Regions from separate parts of the Brevibacillus sp. AF8 genome, predicted to be linked through region 2. Evidence: predicted binding sites of a transcription regulator. Region 2 holds the regulator's gene; the other holds the start of a gene.

Region 1 (4,381 bases), on a different contig from region 2:
CAAGCAGGACCGAATGGTTGGGATTCAGAACAACCAGATCGTGGATGTTGATTTTCAAGAAGCATTGGCGAAAAAGCATCAATTGGATTTATCTATTTATCAATTGGCGCGCACGCTATCTATATAATACTGACAGTTTTCGGAGTGTCGAGGAGGCTTACATCCTATGTTAAGGAAAGCAAAAATTGTGTGTACCATCGGACCAGCGAGTGAATCGGTTGAAACGCTGAAAAAACTCATCGAAGCAGGAATGAACGTAGCGCGTTTGAATTTCTCGCACGGTTCCCATGAGGAGCATGCGGCGCGAATTGTAAACATTCGTCAGGCATCAAAAGAAACCGGGAAACCCGTTGCAATCCTGTTGGATACAAAAGGTCCTGAAATTCGCACGGGTACGCTTGCAGTAGATGCAGTCGAGCTCGTAGAAGGAAATACGCTGATCCTCACCACGGAGGAAGTAGCGGGTACCGCAGAGCGCGTCTCCATTACGTATCCGGAATTGCCTGGTGATGTAAAAATCGGCGATACGATCTTGATCGACGACGGCTTGATCGGGTTGACTGTACAAGAAGTGAGTGACACCGAAATCATCTGCTTGATCAAAAACGGCGGAACACTGAAGAGCAAAAAAGGCGTCAATGTTCCTGGTGTCAAAATCAACTTGCCAGGTATCACAGAAAAGGATGCGCAGGATATCGAATTCGGTATTGAACAAGGAGTCGATTTCATTGCGGCTTCCTTCGTCCGAAAAGCTTCGGATATCTTGGAGATTCGCCAAATCCTGGAGCGCCATAACGTGCGTATCGATATTATCGCGAAAATCGAAAACCAGGAAGGCGTCGATAATGTAGACGAAATTTTGGTAGTAACAGATGGAATCATGGTTGCGCGTGGTGATTTGGGCGTAGAGATTCCGGCAGAAGAAGTACCACTTGTTCAGAAGAAGCTGATCAAAAAATGTAACGAACTCGCGAAGCCAGTTATTACGGCGACACAAATGCTTGATTCCATGCAGCGCAACCCACGTCCAACACGTGCGGAAGCGAGTGACGTTGCGAATGCCATTTTCGATGGGACAGACGCAATCATGCTCTCTGGAGAGACGGCTGCCGGTAAATACCCGGTTGAGTCTGTCGAAACCATGGTGCGCATTGCTGTACGTGCAGAGCAAGAGCTGAATTATCGTGAGATCTTGTACGCACAAGCACAGCTCAAACAAGTGACGATTACCGATGCCATCAGCCAAGCTGTATCCAATGCAGCACTGGATCTGGACGCAGCGGCAATCATTACTGCGACTGAAAGCGGACACACAGCTCGCATGGTATCCAAGTTCCGTCCAAAAGCACCAATCGTGGCTGTAACGCCGCACGAAGCGATTATTCGCCGTCTTGCACTCGTAAATGGCGTGTATCCGGTGAAGGGCGAAATGGCGAATAGCACCGATGAAATGCTGGAGATGTCTGTTCAAGAGGCGCTTGATACAGGCTTCGTTCGTCATGGCGATCTCGTTGTGATCACAGCAGGCGTGCCTGTGCGTGAGGTTGGGACAACGAATCTGATGAAAATCCACGTCATTGGGGATGTGGTAGCAAAAGGACAAGGAATCGGCCGAAAAGTTGTCACCAACAAGGTAGTGATTGCCAGATCCGCTGAAGAGGCGCTGGCAAAGGTAGAAGAAGGTGCAATCCTGGTTACCATCGGTACCGACTCCGATATGATTGAAGCGTTTGGCAAGGCTGGAGCGGTGATTTGCGAAGAGGGAGGACTTACTTCTCACGCAGCCATTGTAGGCCTGAATCTCGGCATTCCAGTCATCGTAGGTGTGCAATTTGCAACGGATGTATTGAAGGACGGGCAAATCGTAACGGTGGATTCTGAACGTGGGCATATTTATTCAGGACATGCCCGGATTCTGTAGGTAATACTATTCAACTTTAATGAAGAATGCCTCTGAAGGGTGACCAAGTGTCACCCTTTTTGGCTTGGTGGAAAAAGGATTAGCCGACGAACTGCTTGATAAGTTTTACCAGATAACGGCGATTATTAGGTGATGCAAAGCGAGTGGGAATCTGTTAAAATCGGTCGGTGGCTTTGTGCCAGAACGGATGAAATCCATACGTTCGGGGTTTCCAAATCATGACAGAATGGGTGTTGTAGGGCTCGTTCTCAGGAAAAGGCTGAACGTAAAATGGTCCTTTTGTACGTCCAATGTTCGGGATTTTGTGTCAAGTGTTTTTTTAGGGTGAACACAACATCTAGTATTGTCGAAAATTATTTTGCACAATATATAGGTGAAACTATTGAGTTTTACAGATAAAGATAGTTAAACTAGAGAGGAAAGATTCGAAGGAGGAACGATATGCTGGCGACCGAAACCGTATCCCGAACTCAATTTTTGCGGGATGAATTCTTAAATCAATATCCTGATTTTCCGAACCATATGAGTCCTCTTGGACAATTTGTTTACTACCGTACTTATTCTCGCTTTGTACCGGAAAAAGGAAGACGGGAAACGTGGAAAGAAACTTGCCGCCGCTCGGTGGATTACAATATTAAGCTGGCTTATCAGCATTTGAACAAAATCGGAATGTATGCCGATTCCCGCGCAATGGAAAAAGAGGCAGAAGGATTGTTTGACAACATGTTCAACCTTCGCCAGTTTTTGTCCGGCCGTACCTTGTGGGTTGGCGGTGCAGACAACGGCGTAGCGGATTTGTATCCGTTGGCGAACTTCAACTGCTCCTTCCTGAACATCAAGTCTTGGGATGACTTGGGCGATTTGTTCTACCTTCTCTTGGTAGGAACTGGCGTAGGCTTCAAATGCACGAAGGAAATGGCTGCTGGACTGGGCCCGATTCGCACGAATGTCTCGCTGCTTTCTTCTGAATACAGACCGCTGCCAAAGCATCAACGCCTGGAGCGCTCTGAGCTGAATGTACTGGATAACGGCTTTGCCAAAATTTATGTGGGAGACAGTAAAGAAGGCTGGGTAGAATCCCTCCGTCTCTACCTGCAAATTTTGACAGATTCCACTTACGAGCACATTCACACCGTGAAAATCTCTTATAACAGCGTGCGTCCGAAAGGCGAGCGACTGAAGCGTTTTGGCGGTACAGCTAGTGGTCATGAGCCGCTTCGCGAAATGTTTGAAGGAATCGATAAAGTGTTGAAAAACCAAATCGACCAGCATTTGGCACCAATCGAGAGTGATGAAATAGGATACGGTAAAATCCGTCCGATACATATTCTCGACATTGGAAACCTCATCGGAGCAAACGTTGTGGTAGGTGGCGTACGCCGTACAGCGGAAATTTTCCTGTTTGATCACGATGACTATGAGTGCATGCTGGCGAAATACGGCATCAATGGTTTCTGGACGGAGGATCAGCTGAACCATCACCGTCGTGTAGGCGAGCTGTTGGGAGAGCACAAGCCTGTATGGTTTGACAGCATCCAAAACGTAGGAGACGGACGCTTTGGTCTGGATCACCGCCGTATGTCCAACAACTCCATCGCCTTTACCAAACAACCAACTAAGCCATTCTTGAACCTCGTGTTCACTTTGATGCAATTGGAAGGCGAACCAGGCTTCATCAACCTGGAAGAAGCAAACCGTCGCCGCCCAAATGCAGAGGGCTTGAACCCTTGTGCAGAAATCCTGCTCGATTCTTATGGCGTCTGCAACCTGACGACAGTCAATCTGGTTGAATTCGTGAAGGATCGCGGGGATGGCTCCAAGTATCTGGATCTCGATGGCTTGCTGGAAGCACAGCGCAAATCTGCTCGTGCCGGTCTGCGCATGACGCTGGTCACGTTGGAGCTGCCGCATTGGGATACCGTTCAACAGCGTGACCGCTTGCTCGGAACTTCTCTTACTGGAGTGAAGGATGCGTTGGCATCCCTTGGCTATACAGAAGAGCAAGAGCTCGAACTGCTGCGCCAGCTGGGCGATGCTGCTCGTGACGAGGCGAACCGTTATGCGTATGAGCTGCGTGTGAACTCTCCACTCTTGGTAACGACTGTGAAGCCGGAAGGTACGCTGTCTCAGGTAGCTGGTGGTGTCTCCAGCGGTCTGCACTGGTCCCATTCGCCGTACTACATCCGCCGCATTCGCATTAATGCTGAGGATCCATTGGCAAAAGCGGTACAAACTCTCGGCTGGACAGTCAACCCAGAGGTAGGAACACCAGGCGAAACGTATGAAGAGCGCATGGCAAATGCACGTACACTCGTCATCGATTTCCCTGTAGCATCAGGGGCAGAAGAAACGAAGAACGAAGTAAGTGCAAAACGCCAATTCGATACGTACTTCCGTTTCCAGAAGGAATATACGGAGCACAACTCTTCGAACACCATTACTGTACGTAAGGAAGAATGG
Region 2 (4,381 bases):
TTCTTCTAATGAGTTCACGTTAAACAGATCATCATCTTCAAAGCCGACAATAAACAGTCGGATGTTCGCCTTGAGATCAAGGTCATAAGGGCTAGGGACGTCGTTTCCGCGACCGTCTTTTATCACACGTACAGTAGGGCGATGTGAATAATCCGGATCAACCCGACTCACTACCCCGACTTCTCCGGTATTCAAAACGACGCTGCTACCAATCGGGAAGATAGCAATGTGCTTGATAAAGGCATTTACGAGATGGTGCTCGAACAGCGTACCGCCAGATCCAAACAGGTATTCCACAGCATCCTGTGGCATGTACCGTTTGCGCCATGGACGTGGGGAAGTCAAAGAGTCATAAATATCACAGAGACCAACGATTTGCGCGAATTCGTGAATTTGCTTGCCGGATAATCCCTGTGGATAGCCACTTCCATTTAGCCGTTCATGGTGCTGCAAGCAGACGTGGGCTGACAAAAGCGAGATGTCATGCTGCTTTCGCAACAAATTAAAGCCCAGCATCGTGTGTTGTTTGGCGATTTCCTTCTCTTCGTCTGTCCAACGCTCTGTTTTTTGCAACAGCTCTTCAGGCAGGCTTACTTTGCCGATATCGTGCAGCATGGCTCCTATCCCCAGGTTTATGAGCTGTGTTCGATTGTAGCCCAGAGACATGCCTACAGCAGTCGCCAGCACGGCCACATTCACGGAGTGATGGTATAAGGATGGTGAATGAGAAGAGATCGTCGTCAAATGTCCAACCATTTGCTTGTTTTGCATCAGGTCGTCCAAAATTGAGCTAAAGGCACGCTGAAAATGAAGGCCCATTTCTTTTAAGGAAATTTTCCGGGCCAGCTTGTTTGAGTTTGTAATTTGTTTGATCGTCTTCTCGATGGCTTCCACAGCTATTTGTCTGGTTTGTGGGCGAATCACTTCTTCCACAACGATGTCATTGGTACGGGGATCATCGATATACACCGAATCAACACCAGCTCGCTCTAATCCGGAAATGAGTCGTTCCGTTAATTGCATACCGGTTCCAAGCAGCACCTTTCCATCTTCAGTGAAGACTGTACGTCCCAATTTCATTCCAGGCTGTAGGTGTTTTAAAGATACTAAACGCATGACTATCCCTCCAACAGTACCATAATTGTACTCCATTCGACTTATGCTTTAAATAGGTACAAGGATTGACTTGACTTCTGACAGGAATATGAGGGACACTGTAGACAAGTATTGTCAGTATTGGAGTTGATTCTGATATGCGTTGTCCATTTTGCGAATATAATGGGACTAGAGTCCTGGATTCACGTCCTTTCAATCATAATAAATCCATTCGTCGTCGCCGCGAGTGCGAAGCCTGCGAACGCCGGTTTACTACCTTTGAAATGGTAGAAGAAACACCTTTGTTAATTGTGAAAAAGGACGGAACACGCGAGGAATTCAGTCGAGACAAGATATTGCGCGGGTTGGTGCGCGCTTGCGAAAAGCGTCCGGTACCGTTGGAAGTGCTTGAAAATGTAGTGAACGATATTGAAAAAGAATTGCGCAGCTGTGGACAGGCAGAGATCCCGAGCAATGACGTTGGGGAGAAGGTCATGGAGCGTTTATACCATGTCGATGAGGTTGCCTATGTGCGTTTCGCCTCCGTATACCGCCAATTCAAAGATATCAATGTATTTATGAAAGAGCTGGAGGAGCTATTGGCTCAAGCGCGAAACAGCTCGTTTCCAAAAGAATAGATAAGCTTTTTCTGCCAGACTGGCAACTTCTCTCTCGCTCTTGCGGCCGATCCGCCAGGGCTTCTTTGGTTTTCCAACTCATTTTTCCGTGAATGAATGGGTAGTCATGCTATAATAAAAGAATCGAATTTTGTCAGGAAGGAAAGATCTGATGCGTCGTTTAGTTTGGAACGAGTTGTTGCCGAAGGATCGTTATCTGGTGCGGATGGCAAGACCGATTGGCTTTGCCGAAATGGGCTTTGTTACGCAGCTATACTTGCCGATCATCGGTGTCGAATCGTACGCTCTCTATCAACTGCTCGTCCATGGCGTGCAGGAGGTGAGCGGCGCCTCCTCGGAGGGGACCCATCGCAGTTTGATGCTGACGACTTCGCTTTCTCTGGATCGGCTATTGGATGCGCGTGAACGTCTGGAGGCAATCGGGCTAGTCGAGGTACGCCGCAGGGAAAATCAGCAGCGTGACTATTATTACGAGTATTTGATCAAACCGCCGCTTAGTCCGGCTGAGTTTTTTGCAGATTATGTCCTGTCGCTGATGTTGTTAAATAAAATCGAAAACGTTCGCTATTCGCAACTGCGCCAGCATTATGCAGATACGCTTGGCAGTCAGTTGGATCAAGAATACTCTATTGTGGAAAACGTCACGAAAGACTTCCATGATGTGTTCCAGTCATTGAAACCATCGGAGCTGGAAGTGAAAAAAGGTTCGGAGCGGGATCAGTTTTTAACCGAGATGGACACCAACTTCCCGCAAGCGCCGATGAAATCTGGCTACGAGGCACAAGTCAACCATTCGCTGAGTGTGTCGTCCTTGCGCCTGTACTTGCCGGATAATGCCGACTCGGTCAAAGTATTGGAAGGCAAAAGCATGGAGCTGTTGTTCTCGCTGTGCCACTTCTATCAGCTAGACAGCTGGGGGATGGGGCAGGAGCTGCGTGATTGGACGCTGTACAAATCGGATCGGAGTTTGGACGGAGAAGTTTTGCGCAAGCGTTTGGTTCAACGCTACACAGAAGACAAGCTATACCGGACTGCGCCTGCAACTGACACGGCAGAGGATGGATGGGGACCCGGTCGCTTGCCTGAGCCTGGGAGCGAAGCCTTTATCCGTGCTTGCCGCCAGTTATCTCCGGTGACCCTGTTGGAAAAGGTCGTCGGTGGCAGAATCAGCAAGGTGTTTTTGGAGCGGGCTGAGACGCTTGTATTTGCGGATGGGATGCAGCCAGAAGTCGTCAATGCGCTGTTGCTTCATACGCTAGCCAGCATGCAAATGGAGCTGCCAAAAGCATACATGGAAACGATCCGCGACAGTTGGAAAGCCAAACGGATCGCAACAGTTGACGAGGCAGTCAAGCAGATCCTCGAACGTGCGGATCAACGGGCACAAACAGCCGAGAAGGCAAAAGCGGGCAAGAAGGAAACGGCTCCTGTCAGACGCAACGGTAGAGCTATCTTGCAAGACAAGCTGCCGGCATCTGTCGAGTGGCAGCTATCTCAGGAGAAAACCGCATCGGACGCAGAAAAGAAACAGTCCATTCAGGATTTTCCAGACTTGCAGAAAAGACTGGAAACCTTGCGAAAACGGAAATAAGGAGTGTGAGGGAACGTGGAATCTATCAGTGAGTTTATGCAAGAGCTCGCGAAACGAACACCGCGTCAGCTGCTGACACCGGATCAGCAGTTAGATAAAATGTTCCGTTCGTCAGCGTATTTAAAAGCATTTCAACAAGAGCATCCCGCATTGACCAGAGACGATTACCTTCGCTCGCTCTCCAACATCTATACGGCAGTCAAGGAGCAGTATTGGTGTGAACGTTGTCCGGGTCTTGGCGAATGCCCGAATCTGGTCAAGGGGCATAGCACTCATTTGGAGCTGGCTCATCAGCATATTATCAGCTCGATGACGCCCTGCTCCAAGCAACTGTCGTATGAGGAAGAGATTCGCCGCCGTCGACTGATGCGCAGCTACTACGTTTCCGAAGAGACCTTGAACGCGAGCTTTGAGGGCTTGGTCATTGACTCCGGGAATTTGGCAACCGTAGATGCCGCGATTCAGTTCTGTGAAAAAGTCGGAACAGGCGAGCGGGTAAAAGGACTTTATTTGCACGGTCCGTTTGGTGTTGGGAAAAGCTACATCATGGGAGCAATCGGTCGCGAGCTCTCAGAGCGCAATGTCGCTTCCTTGCTGGTGTATGTGCCTGACTTTATCCGGGAGATGAAGGACTCTATCTCGGATCAATCGTATGCGGGCAAGCTGGAGCTGTTAAAAGAAGTACCGGTCCTAATCCTCGATGATATCGGCGCGGAGAACCTGACGCCATGGGTTCGGGACGAGATTTTGGGGGTTATACTGAATCAGCGGGCAAACAACCATTTGCCTACGCTGTTTACTTCCAACTACTCGCTTACTGAACTGCAAGAGCATTTGTCTATCTCCAACGGAAATCGGATCGAACAAACAAAAGCGGCTCGCATCATGGAGCGAATCCGCCATTTTGTCGATGTGTATGAAATTTTACGCGAGAACCACCGTTCCTAGCACGTGTGTCCAGATGCGAGAGAGCTCCCAATGCGTGAGGGCGAGTACTTCTCGCGCCTTATGATACGGTCCAAACAGGACGTGTGACGTCGTCCCCACAGGCCAGGCG

The links. The regulator NrdR, encoded in region 2, represses ribonucleotide reductase genes. The targets are predictions, from matches to a motif close to AACACNATATATNGTGTT.
Region 1: nrdJ (ribonucleoside-triphosphate reductase, adenosylcobalamin-dependent) is a predicted target of NrdR. The motif match lies at 2,249-2,266, and genes of this name have one in related genera.

The regions. Positions count from the first base shown of each region.
Region 1 covers NZ_JAGQDN010000030.1:486-4,866, reverse strand. The annotation lists gene pfkA (6-phosphofructokinase) at 1-127, shown strand, start outside; gene pyk (pyruvate kinase) at 167-1,921, shown strand; gene nrdJ (ribonucleoside-triphosphate reductase, adenosylcobalamin-dependent) at 2,363-4,381, shown strand, end outside.
Region 2 covers NZ_JAGQDN010000004.1:232,169-236,549, reverse strand. The annotation lists gene KB186_RS09145 (HD-GYP domain-containing protein) at 1-1,116, opposite strand, end outside; gene nrdR (transcriptional regulator NrdR) at 1,254-1,733, shown strand; gene KB186_RS09135 (replication initiation and membrane attachment family protein) at 1,885-3,324, shown strand; gene dnaI (primosomal protein DnaI) at 3,340-4,272, shown strand; gene KB186_RS09125 (YdcF family protein) at 4,249-4,381, opposite strand, start outside.